Regions from separate parts of the Actinoplanes oblitus genome, predicted to be linked through region 2. Evidence: riboswitches for the same ligand, from Rfam matches in the RefSeq annotation. Region 2 holds a riboswitch; each other region holds the start of a gene.

Region 1 (3,201 bases), 1.6 Mb from region 2:
TCGCGCAGCGCCGCGAGCAGCGCGACAGTCGACGCCGGGGTGTCCAGCCCGACCGCGTTGCCGATCCGCGAGTGCTTGGTCGGATAGGCCGACAGCATCAGCGCGATCTTCCGCTCGGCCGGCGGGACGTGCCGGAGCCGGGCGTGCGCCACGGCGATCCCGGCCACCCGCGCCGCGCGCTCCGGGTCGGCGACGTAGACCGACAGCCCGTCCGGGTCGATCTCCTTGAACGAGAACGGCACCGTGATGATCCGGCCGTCGAACTCCGGGATCGCCACCTGGGTCGCGGCGTCGAGCGGGGTGAGGCCGTCGTCGCTGGCCTCCCAGGCGGTCCGCGAGCTGGTCAGGCAGAGACCCTGGAGGATCGGCACGTCCAGGTCGGCCAGCACGCCGACGTCCCAGGCCTCGTCGTCGCCGCCGGCGCTCGCGGTGGCGGGGCGGGTGCCGCCGGCCGCCAGGACGGTGACCACCAGGGCGTCCGCTGTGCGCAGCTCGGCGAGGAGCTCGGGCGGTGCGGTGCGCAGCGAGGCCGTGAAGATCGGGAGGGGGCGGCCGCCCTTGGCCTCGATGGCCTGGCAGAGCGCCTCGACGAAGGCGGTGTTGCCGGCCATGTGGTGGGCGCGGTAGTAGAGCACCGCGACCGTCGGAGCGGGCGCGGTCGTCTCGGCCGGGGTCCGCCGCAGGAGGCCCCACTGCGGGCTCTCGGTCGGCGGCGCGAAGCCGTTGCCGGTGAGCAGCACGGTGTCGGAGAGGAAGTCGTGCAGCGCGACGAGGTTGTCCGCACCGCCCTGCGCGAGGTAGGTGTGCGCGTCGGCGGCGATACCGGCCGGGATGGTGGAGAGCTTCATCAGGTCGGCGTCCGGCAGCATCTCGCCGCCCAGGACGACCACGGGGATGTCGCCGCCGAGCAGCGCGTCCAGCCCCTCCTCCCACGCGCGGCGGCCGCCGAGGATGCGGACCACCACCAGCTCCACCCCGTCGAGCAGGGCGGGCAGGTCGGCGACACCGGTGCGGGCCGGGTTGGCCAGCCGCCAGGCCGAGCCGCTGGCCCGGGCGCTGAGCAGGTCCGTGTCAGACGTCGACAGCAGCAGAAACACGCGTGCGCTCCCCCTCGGGGTCCGCGCCCCGGGTAGTAAGAGATCAACGGCGACCGGAGTTCCTGGCTCCCGGGCAGTGGCGCCCGGTGACAGTGGCGGGACCGCGCCGGACTCGCACCGGCTTCCTCCGCGGCGTCGCCGCTCGATTCACTTGTTCCGGTACACGCTATCGGACGGCCGGGGGCGGCTGGTCCGCGACGCCACTGAGGGTGCGGCCTGCCCGGTTTGTTCCCGCCGCGCCGCCCTCGCGCTCACCGCCCTGCCCCGCTCGCTCCGTCCCTGCCGCGCCTCCGCCGCGTCACGCTCACCGCGCCCATCTCGCCGTCATGCCGCGCCGGCTGCCCTTCGCTGCGCTGCTCGGCCGGAGTGGAGTGTGACGCCGCTGACGAAGTTGTGATGCTGCCGACCCGAGATGGCGTTGTTGTCGGCGGCCGCCCGTAGTATCCGGGCCGTGACAGCCCACCGACAGTCCGACACCGACGCCTGCCCCGGCGCGCTGCGGTTGCATGCCGCTGCCGACGGGCTGCTGGCGCGCGTCCGGCTGCCCGGTGGCCTGCTGACCGGCGCCCAGCTCGGCCTGCTCGGCGAGCTCGCGGAGGAGTTCGGCGACGGCCGCCTGGAGTTGACCTCCCGGGCAAATCTGCAGCTCAGAGCGCTGAAAGAGGGCGACGCCGCGCGGTTGGCCGATCGCTTGCGCGATGCGGGGCTGCTGCCGTCACCGACCCACGATTCGGTACGCAACATCGCCGCCCCACCACTCGCCGACGCCCGCGTGCGGGAGTTGGTGGCGGAGCTGGACGCCGCGATCCGCGCCGATCCGGAGCTGGCCCGGCTGCCCGGCAAGTTCCTGTTCGCGATCGGTGAGGTGCCGCTCGCGGCCGATGTCGCGGCGATCCCCGGTCCGGCGGGCGCGTTCGCGCTCCGGTTCGGCGGGCGCGACACCGGGCTGCGGGTGGATGCCGGCGCGGTGGTGCGGGCGCTGGTCGTGAGCGCGCACGCGTTCCTCGCCGAGCGGGAGGAGCAGCGGAGTGGCAAGGGTGCCGCGTGGCGGTTGCGGGAGCTGGCCGACGGGCCGGGGCGGGTCTCGGCGCGGGTCGTGGAAACGCTCGGTTTGGCGCCGGTGGCGGCGAGCCGGCCGGTCACCCTCAGCGGACCGCCGGGGGCGGCGGCCGGGGACGTGAACGCGGCGGTGCTGGTCGGCGTGGTGACCGATGGCGATCAGTGCGCGGCGGGGGCTTTGGTGCCCTTGGGGCGGCTCGAGGGCACCCAGACGAGAGTCTTGGCGGAGGCCAAGCGGCTGGTCGTCACGCCGTGGCGCGGTGTCCTGGTGCCCGGTCTCACCGCTGCCGAGGCGGCGTCCTGGACCGAGCGGCTGGCCGCGGCGGGGCTGGTGGTGACCGCGACGTCCCGGTGGACCGGGGTGACGGCCTGCGCGGGGCGGCCCGGGTGTGCGAAATCGCTGGCCGACGTGCGGTCCGACGCCGAGGCGGCGAGCCGGTTCGTGGCCGGGCTGCCGGTGCACTGGGTGGGCTGCGAGCGAGCGTGCGGGAGCCCGGCGGGCGCGCACGTGCGGGTCGAGGCGACCGGCGCCGGTTACGCGGTGACCCGCAGGTCCGCTGACGGCCTGCTGACCGAGAGCGCCCAGGCGGTCGATTCGCCGCTCCGGCAAGCCGAGGCGGCCCGCTCCGGACCGGAGACGGGACTCCCGGTGAACCGGCTGCCGGAGGCGGCGACCGACGGCACGGGACAGACGGTGACATTCCCGGTGGATCCGCTGGGGGACGTGGTGGCGGGGGCGAGGAGAGGCTGATGGATTACGAACGGGACGGCGCGGAGATCTATCGGCGGTCGTTCGCCACGATCCGGGCCGAGGCGGACCTGGGCGGCCTACCGGCCGACGTCGCGCGGGTGGTGGTTCGGATGATCCACGCGTGCGGGATGGTGGACCTGGTGCGGGATGTCCGGTTCAGCCCAGGTGTGGCGATCGCCGCGCGGAAGGCGCTGCTGGACGGGGCGCCGATCCTCTGTGACGCCGAGATGGTGGCTTCCGGGGTGACCCGCTCGCGGCTGCCCGCCGGGAACGACGTGGTCTGCATGTTGCGCG
Region 2 (3,201 bases):
CCACCGTCGCCCCGGGCGGCGATGCGCAGCGTGCGGGGCCGGAACGCGGCACCGGCCTGGGCGGGTGCCGCCGCCTGGCCGTCACCTGGCGCCGCGCCGGGACCCGAGTCCGGCGGGGTGCCGGCAGGCATCGGGGTGTCGGCGGCGGCCGGGGCGCCGCCCTGCGGACCGCCGGGCGGGCTGCCACCGCCGGGACCGCCGCCCGGGCCGCGGTCGTCCGGACCGCCGGGGTCACCGTCCGGACCGCCGTCCGGGTCGTCGTCCGGCCGCGGGTCGTCGGGGGTCTCGCCCGCGGCCTCCTCCCGGGCCTGCCGGTCGGCTTCGGCCAGGGCCTGGTCGAGTTTCTCCTCGTCGGTGCCGGGCGGGTCGAGCGGATCGGTCCGGCGGCGGTGCGGCAGGGCCAGGCGGGCCGCGTCGCGGACATCCTCGGCGGTGACCCGGTCGCGGCCGTGCCAGGCGGCCAGGGCGACGGCGCAGCGGGCCACCACGATGTCCGCGCGCATGCCGTCGACCCCGTAGGCCAGGCAGACCCGGGCGATACGGTCCAGTTCGGCGTCGGGCAGCACGACGGCCGGCAGGATGGCGCGGGCGGCGGCGATCCGGGCGGCGTACTCCCGCTCGTCGGCGGCGAAGCGGGCGGCGAACCCGGCCGGGTCCAGCTCGTACGCCAGGCGGCGGCGGACCACCTCGGCGCGCTGGGTGGCGTCGCGTGGGGCGGCGACCGTGACCACCAGGCCGAACCGGTCGACCAGCTGGGGGCGGGGTTCGCCCTCCTCCGGGTTCATCGTGCCGACCAGCAGGAAGCGCGCGGCGTGCTTGACCGAGACGCCGTCGCGCTCGACGTGGGCGCGGCCCATCGCGGCGGCGTCCAGGAGCAGGTCGACCAGGTGGTCCGGCAGGAGGTTGACCTCGTCGACGTAGAGCACACCGCGGTGGGCGGCGGCGAGCAGCCCCGGTTCGTACGCCTTGACGCCGTCGGCCAGGGCGCGCTGGATGTCGAGGGTACCGACGACCCGGTCCTCGGTGGCGCCGACCGGTAGCTCGACGAGGCTGGCCGGGCGGTGCGCGGCGGGGGTGTCGGCGGTGTGCGGGCCGTCCGGGCAGTCCGGGTCGGGCGCGGCCGGGTCGCAGGCGAAGCGGCAGCCACGGACCACCGTGACCGGTGGGAGCAGGGCGGCGAGGGCCCGGACGACGGTGCTCTTGGCGGTGCCCTTCTCGCCGCGGACCAGGACGCCGCCGACGGCCGGGGAGACCGAGGTCAGCAGCAGGGCGAGGCGTAGGTCGTCGAGGCCGACCACGGCGGAGAACGGGTACGGAGTCGTCACAGGGTGTTCCCTCCCGGCGGGTGTCCACGCCCGCGCGTCGGCTGTCACGAGCGGCCGGAGTCTCCTGACTCCCGGATCGCCGTTTCCCGCTCACCTTCCGGCCCGGCGGGCCGTGGCGTGCTGATCGCGTCAGCGGGTCGCTCCCCGGTCACAGTGGCGGGACCGTCCCGGATTCGCACCGGGTTCCTCCGCAACCGCTCGAGGTCCCATCTTTCCGACCGCGGGCCGGGCCCGTCAAACGACGACCAGCGAGATCACACCGGCCGCCCCGGGCCGTCAGACCGAGACCAGGCAGAGCACGTGCCCGTCGGGGTCGGTGAGCACCGCCTGCCGCTCGCCCCACGGCTGGTCCTCCGGCGCGTCGATCACGGTGGCCCCGGCCTTCTCCGCCGCGGCGGTCACCGCGTCGACGTCGTCCACCCGGAAGCTGATCGCCACCCCGGCCAGCCCCGAGGTCGGCGGCCGCCGGTGCAGCATCAGCTCGGTGGTCGTGCCGGGAACGGTGAGCGTCACGAGGTCCCCGAACGCCGACTTCTCGGCGAGACCGAACACCTCCTGATAGAGAGCCCGGCTCCGGGCCAGGTCCGCTACCGACACGATAAGGCGCTGAAGTCCGATTACGGTCATGATCGCGACCCTAGACTACTGATTCCGCCCGGCGAAGACGGCGGCGTAGTGGTCGCGCAGTCTCTCCCAGCCGTGGTTCATCGCGTCCCGGCCACGGATCGCGGTGACCTCCTCGCCCGCCAGCAACCTGCCCAGCACGTCCGCGCAGAGGTGCCAGCCGGCCGCGACCATCGCGTCCATGTCCCGATCGGCCAGCGTGTGCCGCAACGTCAGCCGGGTACCGCCCTCGGCCGGCTCCAGCTCCCAGCGCAGCAGGTCCTCGCCCCAGGTGTACTCCAGCAGGTGCGGCGGCTCGACCCGGCGCACCTGCGCGGGCAGCGCGGTGCGCTCGTCGCCGTCGGCCATGGTCAGGGTGGCGGGGCCGGTCTCGGTCAGCGGGCGCGAGGCGGTGAAGGGCGCCCAGCGGTCGAGCCGGTCCGGGTCGACCAGCGCGGGCCACACCTGCTCGGGCGGCTGGCGCAGCTCGCGGATGAAGATCAGGGTCCAGCGGTCGCCGTCGGCGACCACGCTGGCCTCGGTGAGCGGTCCGGTCACGGTTCCCCCTCCGATGTTGTCGACGCGAGATGTCTGTCCAGGGCGTCCAGGTGGCTTTCCCACAATTTCCGGTACGGCCGCAGCCACCCGTCCAGCGCCCGGAACGGCGCCGCCTCGAGGCGGTAGATCCGCTGCTGGGCCTGCGCGCGCACGGAGACCACGCCGGCCTCGCGCAGCACCCGCAGGTGTTTGGAGACCGCCGGCTGGCTCATGCCGAGCGCGCCGACCAGGTCGCTCACGCTCGCCTCGCGGGTCAGCAGCGCGTCGACGATGCGCCGGCGGGCCGGTTCGGCGAGCACCTCCAGGACGTCCACACCCCCAACATGCCGCTCCGGAAATATAACTGTCAAGGCATGTTCAGTGCCGAAAAACGCCCCACCGGAGAACCGGTGGGGCGCCGTTCGACAGTCCGGGTCGGGCTCCGCCTCCGAGTCCGCGCCGGACCCTCTCAGCGCTGCGACATCGGCACGAAGTCGCGCACCGGCGAGCCGGTGTAGATCTGCCGCGGGCGACCGATCTTGTTGGCCGGGTCGTGCATCATCTCCTGCCACTGGGCGATCCAGCCCGGCAGGCGACCGATCGCGAACAGCACCGTGAACATCTTCGTCGGGAAACCCATGGCCTTGTAGATCAGGCCGGTGTAGAAGTCGACGTTCGGGTACAGCTTGCGGGAGACGAAGTAGTCGTCGCGCAGTGCGATCTCCTCGAGCTGGAA
Region 3 (3,201 bases), 3.8 Mb from region 2:
AACGGCAGCCGCAGCGTGAAGAACGCGTCCTGCAGCCCCATCAGCCCGAGACCGACCGGGCGCCAGCGCGGGTTCGACGCGGCCGCCTGCCGCGACGGGTAGTAGTTGATGTCGATCACCCGGTCCAGGAAGACCACAGCGGTGCGCACGGTCTCCCGCAGCCGCTCCCAGTCCACCCCGCCGGCGGTGGTGTGCGCGCCCAGGTTGATCGAGCCGAGGTTGCAGACGGCCGTCTCGTCGTCGCTGTTCACCTCGAGGATCTCGGTGCACAGGTTGGACAGGTGAATGGTGTTGCCCGGCGCGCCGGTCTGGTTGGACAGCGCGTTCGACCGATCCTTGAACGTCATCCAGCCATTGCCGGTCTGCGCCAGCGTCCGCATCATCCGCCCGTAGAGGTCCCGAGCCTTGACCGTTTTAACTGCTTTCCCAGACGCTTTTCGGTACGCGTCGGCGAACGCCTCCCCGAACAGATCCGGCAATTCCGGAGCGTCCGACGGATCGATCAGGTGCCAGTCCTCGTCGGCTTCGACCCGGCGCATGAACTCGTCCGGGATCCAGTTGGCCAGATTCAGATTATGCGTACGCCGGGACTCCTCTCCCGTGTTGTCCCGCAGCTCCAGGAACTCCTCGATGTCCGGGTGCCACGGCTCCAGGTAGACGCAGGCCGCGCCCTTGCGCCGGCCACCCTGGTTGACGGCGGCGACCCCGGCGTCCAACGTCTTCAGGAACGGGACGATGCCGTTGGACCTGCCGTTGGTGCCCCGGATCAGGGCGCCCCGGCCGCGGACCCGGGACCAGGCGATGCCGATGCCGCCGGAGAACTTCGACAGCTTGGCGACCTGGTGGTACCGCTCGTAGATCGAGTCCAGCTCGTCCTTCGGCGAGTCGACCAGGAAGCAGCTCGACATCTGGGTGTGCCGGGTGCCCGAGTTGAACAGCGTGGGCGAGCTGGGCAGGTAGGCGAGGCTCGACATCAGGCGGTAGAAGCCGATCGCCTCGTCCGGGTTGGCCGACAGGCCACAGGCGACGCGGAGCAGCCAGTACTGCGGGGTCTCGATCGGGATGCGCTTGGTCGGGTGGCGCAGGAGGTAGCGGTCGGCGACGGTGCGCAGGCCGAAGTACTCGAAGCGGAGATCCGCGCTCAGGTCGATCGCCGCGTCCAGCTCGGCACCGAACTTCGTGACGAAGGCGAGGGTGTCGTCGCCGATCAGGCCCTGTTCGTGCCCGAGCGCGATGGACTCGCCGAAGCTGGTGACGCCCTGCTCGCGGACCTCCTGCGACACCAGGTCGATGAGCAGGCGGGCGGCCAGCTTGGAATACTGCGGCTCCTCGCCGATCAGCTCGGCCGCCGTCTGGATGGAGAGCTTGTCCAGCTCCTCCGTGGTGGCGCCGTCGTAGAGACCGCTGATCGTCTTGGTGGCCACCCGCAGCGGGTCGACCTCGTCCAGCCCGGCGGTCCACCGCTCCACCGCCGCGACGATCCGGTTCAGGTCCACCGGCACCAGCTCGCCGTCGCGCTTGCGTACCCGCATCACCTGGCGGCGCTGGTCCGGGACTGTCGTCTTTTCCGGCGTGAGCGTCATGGCCCTCTTCCCTCGCGAGTCAACACGGCCGGAGCACGCGCGGGAAGACACCAGCCTCCGGGCATGCGGGCATGCGCGGAGCACGAGGCGTCGGCCGTCCCACGCGGCCTTCGACCGCCGCACACGGTCGCGTGCGGCGCGCTGGCAGGTCTTCGGACTCGCGGGCGCATCGCTCATGCCTACTGGCCGTCGCTTCCCAGGCCTCCCCGGCCCAGTGCTTCATGACGGCGGTCGTTCCCACTCACCGCTGCGGGGCAGTCCCGGTCTCACACCGGATTCCCTCTTGCCTCGGCCGCTCCGGGGAGCGGCCGAACCAGCTGCGATCGCAGACTATATATGGGTACGCCACACGCAGCGCAACGCCACATGGTGTGTCGCGCGCCCCTCACGGACGTTGCCGACGGCGGAACAGCCTCCGCATCCCCTCCCAAACGAGGGCGACAACGAAGAGGACGGGAATCAGGCCGGCGCCGAAGATCACCACGCCGATGAAGGTGACCCACCCACGATCGGGTACCTCGGCACGGGAATACCCGACACGGCCCCGGCTGCCCGGGTTCTCGCCGATCGTGAAGGTGTCACCGGGTTTCTCGTCAGTGAAGAAACCCGGCTTGTCGATCTTCACGGAGGACCTTCCACTCCATCCGATCGACACGGTGCAGACGTTGTAATAGCCGAATCCACTCAGACTGACGGGCCCGCGACGCTCGCAGCGCTCGACCGTGGCCACCCCGGTCCGATCAGCGTCGGCGAAGTCGGCACCGGTGAAGCGGGAGACGGTCATCGCGGTGGCTATCAGCAGGAATGAGACGGCCAAGAGACCAAGAGCCAACAGGACAGTGCGCAACCACGCGAGAGGCCCATACTCGACCGCCTCCGCCGCCTTCCGCGCAGCACGCGACCGGGCACGGTTGGCCTCGGCTTCCGCCAGGATCTCCGCCATGCGGCGCTTGCGGTAGGCCGCGCGGTTCTCATCAGTCATCACGCACCCCTTTGCACCTCATTGCGGAATTTCAATGTGCGGTTGCGCCGATCCGCCTTTGCGAATCGCATCTCCGGTGGCACTACCGTTCTGGAGGCTGTTGCCCTTGATTCCTTCTCGCAGGGCATCCACGGCGACCTTTGCTTTCGTACCGTAGACGGCTTCGTCGGCCTGGTCGAACGCCCGGTATGCCGCCTTGAACGCGGCCCGAGCGCCCTCACTGTCCGCGAGATAACCGTCCGCCTCGGCCAGCTTGGCCGAGTTCAGGAACACCGACCCGAAGACGGCATCGTCCATGAGGGTTCTGACCCGGGAACAGACCGCCGCCACCATCGGAAGTTTGCCGCCGAGCTCGGCGATGGCCTCGGTGAGTCGCTGCAGAACCCGGGTGATCCGTCCGGTGTATTTGGCGACCAGCAGCGCAACTTCGGCCAGAACCTTGGGAATCGTCACGACCAGCAGTGCCTGCACCGCCTTCGAGATCGCCGCGCCGACGACCTCCGCGATCAGGTCACGTACGGTGTTGCGCACCACACCCACGATCGACCCGGCGATCAGCGTGGCCTCCGACATGGCGCCGGCCACCTCGCCGAGCGCGAGCACGGCATCAGCCATTCCCGCTGCTTTCGCGCGGTA
Region 4 (3,201 bases), 3.6 Mb from region 2:
GGCTTCGCCGTCTTCATCCCGCTGCGCTACCAGCACGACTTCCACGACTCGGCGGACGGCAAGGTCCGTAACCGGATCCAGGAGCGCACCACGATGGCCGCGCCGGCCGAGTCGCTCAAGACGTTCGCCGTCTCCCGGCTGCTCTTCGACAACGTGCCGCACGTGAAGTGCTTCTGGGTCATGCACGGCCTGTCCGTCGCCCAGCTCTCGCTGAACTTCGGCGCCGACGACCTGGACGGCTCGGTGGTGGAATACAAGATCACCCACGACGCCGACTCGTACGGCACGCCCAGCACCATGCACCGCGACGACCTGCTACACCTGATCTGGGATGCCGGATTCCAGCCGGTCGAGCGCAACACGCGGTACGAGGTCGTCCGGGAGTATGACAAGCCGGCCAGCCTCGCCGAGCGGCGCAGCGAGCCGCAGAAGGTCTGGGCCTAGGGTTTCCGGATGACTCAGCAGCGGAGCTCTCGCGGCCTGCGGCGCGACCCGGGCCCGGTGGAGACGGTCGGCGACCTGCTTGGCGCGGCGTTCGCCGGCCTGGTCGTCGGCATCGCCGTGGTGCTCGTCCTGGAGGGCGTGCTGGCGCTGACCCGGGTCGCGGACTTCGGCCGGACCAACGGCTGGCTGATCCTGATCCTGCCGACCTGGCTCTTCGTCGAGCAGTTCCGGGCCGCCGGCTTCGGCGCCGACCGGGTGCTGGCGGCCGCACTCGGCATCGGCTTCGGCGCGGCGGCCGGCATGACCGTCGCCGGCGTGGTCGCGCCGTACACTCCACCCCTGGTGAGCGGCGGCGCCGGCGCCGTGACCGCTACGGTCGTGTACTGCTTCGTCTGGTTCTACGGCCTCCGCTGGCTCCGCCAGCGGTCCGGCTGAGGGAGAGAGATCATGAGTCCCGCCGTCAAGTACACGTTGGGCCGCCTCGGCCTGTTCGTGGTGGTGTTCGCCGCGCTCTTCCCGCTGCCGCTGAACATCCTGGTGAAAGCGATGATCGCGTTCGTCGCCTCGGCCGGCTTCGCGTTCTTCCTGCTGCGCAAGTGGCGCGACCAGATGGCCGAGCAGCTCGGCTCGGCCGCCCAGCGCCGCGCCGCGGAGAAGGCTCGGCTGCGCTCCGCCCTGGCCGGTGACGACGTCGCTGCCGCGGCCGGGGACCGGGTCGCTGCCGCCGACGCGCAATCCGACACCGCGCCCGGCGAGAACAAGACCGAAGCCGACAAGTAAGAACCGCGGGCCGGCCCGGAGCACGAGCGAGGGCCGAAAGGGCCGCGAGAGCAAGACCGAAGCCGACAAGTACGAACCGAGGGTCGGCCCGGAGCAGGGGCGAGGGCCGAAAGGGCCGCGAGAAGAAGGCCGAGGCCGGAAAGAACCCGCCCGGAACCCGGAAACGCCGGCAAAACCGACGTGTCCGACGGAACAGACCCCGAGGTCGAGCAACCATCGCCCGCGCTCTGGGATAGCGTTTCAGAGACCGCGCCGCAGCGAAGCCGGTGGGAAACCGGAGCTGTCCCGCAACTGTGATCCCTCCATGTGAGGTCTAGCCAGGTCGCCTGGGAGCGGTCGCGAACCCACGCTCCCGGGGAGGGGCGTCTCGCAGGCGGCGGCCGTCCAGGCCCTGTCGGCGATGCACCACACCCGACCGACAGGAGGACCTCGATGAAGCGCGCGCTTCTCGCCGCCGCCACGGCGGCCACTCTGCTGCTCACCGGATGCGGCAGTGACGACAAGGCCGGCACGCCCGCCGAGCCGCAGGCCGGCCCGGCCGCCAGTTTCCCGGTCACGGTCGGCACGCTGACCCTGGACAAACGCCCCGAGAAGATCGTCTCGCTGAGTCCTACCGCCACCGAGATGCTGTTCGCGATCGGCGCCGGTCCGCAGGTCACCGCCGTCGACGACCAGTCCGACTACCCGGCGAGTGCCCCGAAGACCGACCTGTCCGGCTTCAAGCCGAACGCCGAGGCGATCGCCGCCAAGGACCCGGACCTGGTGGTGCTCTCCGGCGACGCCGACCAGATCGTCGCCCAGCTCGGCAAACTCAAGATCCCGGTGTTCCTGTCGCCGGCCGCGCAGACCCTTGACGACACCTACCGGGAGATCGCCGAGTTCGGCACGCTGACCGGGCACGGTACCGAGGCCACCAAGCTCAACGAGCAGATGAAGGCCGAGATCGATCAGCTGGTCAAGGCGGTGCCGGCACACGCCAAGCCGCTCAGCTACTACTACGAGCTGGGCCCGGAGCTGTACTCGGCCACTTCGAAGACCTTCATCGGCGGGGTGTTCGACCTGTTCGGGATGAAGAACGTCGCCGACCCCGCGGACGCCGACGGGAGCAAGGGCGGTTACCCGCAGCTCTCCGCGGAGGCACTGGTCAAGGCGAACCCGGACACCGTCTTCCTGGCCGACACGCAGTGCTGCAAGCAGACCGTCGGCACGGTCAAGGCGCGTACCGGCTGGTCCTCGATCACGGCGGTGCGCAAGGCGCAGATCTACCCGCTGGACGACGACATCGCCTCGCGCTGGGGTCCGCGTACCGTGAATCTCGTGAAGGCCGTGGCCGACGCGGTCCGCACGATTCCCGCCTCATGAGGCCGGCCGGGCTTCGCCCGGCCTGGCTGGCGGCCGGTGTGCTGGCCGTGCTGGTCGCGGTCACCGCCGGTCTGGCCTTCGGCTCGGTCGCGCTGCCGCCCGGCGCGGTAGCGGCCGAGCTGCTCAACCTGATTCCCGGGGTGGATCTGCACAGCGGCCTGACCGAGCGCGAGGTCGCGATCCTCACCGAGCTCCGGCTGCCCCGGGTGGTGCTCGGACTGCTGGTCGGCGCGATGCTGGCCCTGGCCGGGGCGGCCTATCAGGGTGCGTTCCGCAACCCGCTGGCCGATCCGCACCTGCTCGGCGTCGCGGCCGGGGCCGGGCTCGGGGTGACCGCGGTGATCGTGCTGCGCCCGGCCGCCGACGCGACGGCCGGGCTGCCGATCGGCGTACCGGTGGCGGCCTTTCTCGGCGCCCTGGTCGCGGTCGCGCTGACCTGGCTTCTCGGCGCCGCCGGTGGCCGTGATCGATCACCCGGCGCGTTGATCCTGGCCGGGGTCGCGGTCTCCGCGTTCCTCTCCGCGATACAGACCTATCTGCTGCAACGCCATGTGGAGTCGCTGCGCGAGGTGTACTCCTGGCTGCTCGGCCGCCTGGGCACGGCCGGCTGGCACG

The links. A riboswitch is a leader RNA that binds a small molecule or an ion and turns the genes downstream of it on or off. The one in region 2 is predicted to bind cobalamin.
Region 1: it holds a riboswitch for cobalamin, as region 2 does, so the genes downstream of both, cobN (cobaltochelatase subunit CobN) here and Actob_RS29225 (VWA domain-containing protein) in region 2, are expected to answer to the same signal.
Region 3: it holds a riboswitch for cobalamin, as region 2 does, so the genes downstream of both, Actob_RS02310 (ribonucleoside-diphosphate reductase subunit alpha) here and Actob_RS29225 (VWA domain-containing protein) in region 2, are expected to answer to the same signal.
Region 4: it holds a riboswitch for cobalamin, as region 2 does, so the genes downstream of both, Actob_RS01060 (ABC transporter substrate-binding protein) here and Actob_RS29225 (VWA domain-containing protein) in region 2, are expected to answer to the same signal.

What each region holds. Positions count from the first base shown of each region.
Region 1 is NZ_CP126980.1:8,118,831-8,122,031, forward strand. It holds gene cobN (cobaltochelatase subunit CobN) at 1-1,097, opposite strand, end outside; cobalamin riboswitch at 1,133-1,252, opposite strand; gene Actob_RS36070 (precorrin-3B synthase) at 1,549-2,907, shown strand; gene Actob_RS36075 (precorrin-8X methylmutase) at 2,907-3,201, shown strand, end outside.
Region 2 is NZ_CP126980.1:6,474,289-6,477,489, forward strand. It holds gene Actob_RS29225 (VWA domain-containing protein) at 1-1,373, opposite strand, end outside; cobalamin riboswitch at 1,361-1,539, opposite strand; gene Actob_RS29230 (VOC family protein) at 1,602-1,952, opposite strand; gene Actob_RS29235 (SRPBCC family protein) at 1,968-2,486, opposite strand; gene Actob_RS29240 (ArsR/SmtB family transcription factor) at 2,483-2,800, opposite strand; gene Actob_RS29245 (citrate synthase) at 2,935-3,201, opposite strand, start outside.
Region 3 is NZ_CP126980.1:506,598-509,798, reverse strand. It holds gene Actob_RS02310 (ribonucleoside-diphosphate reductase subunit alpha) at 1-1,583, opposite strand, end outside; cobalamin riboswitch at 1,710-1,916, opposite strand; gene Actob_RS02305 (DUF6346 domain-containing protein) at 1,969-2,565, opposite strand; gene Actob_RS02300 (hypothetical protein) at 2,584-3,201, opposite strand, start outside.
Region 4 is NZ_CP126980.1:224,681-227,881, forward strand. It holds gene mqnE (aminofutalosine synthase MqnE) at 1-444, shown strand, start outside; gene Actob_RS01050 (hypothetical protein) at 454-879, shown strand; gene Actob_RS01055 (DUF4229 domain-containing protein) at 892-1,224, shown strand; cobalamin riboswitch at 1,435-1,569, shown strand; gene Actob_RS01060 (ABC transporter substrate-binding protein) at 1,657-2,586, shown strand; gene Actob_RS01065 (FecCD family ABC transporter permease) at 2,583-3,201, shown strand, end outside.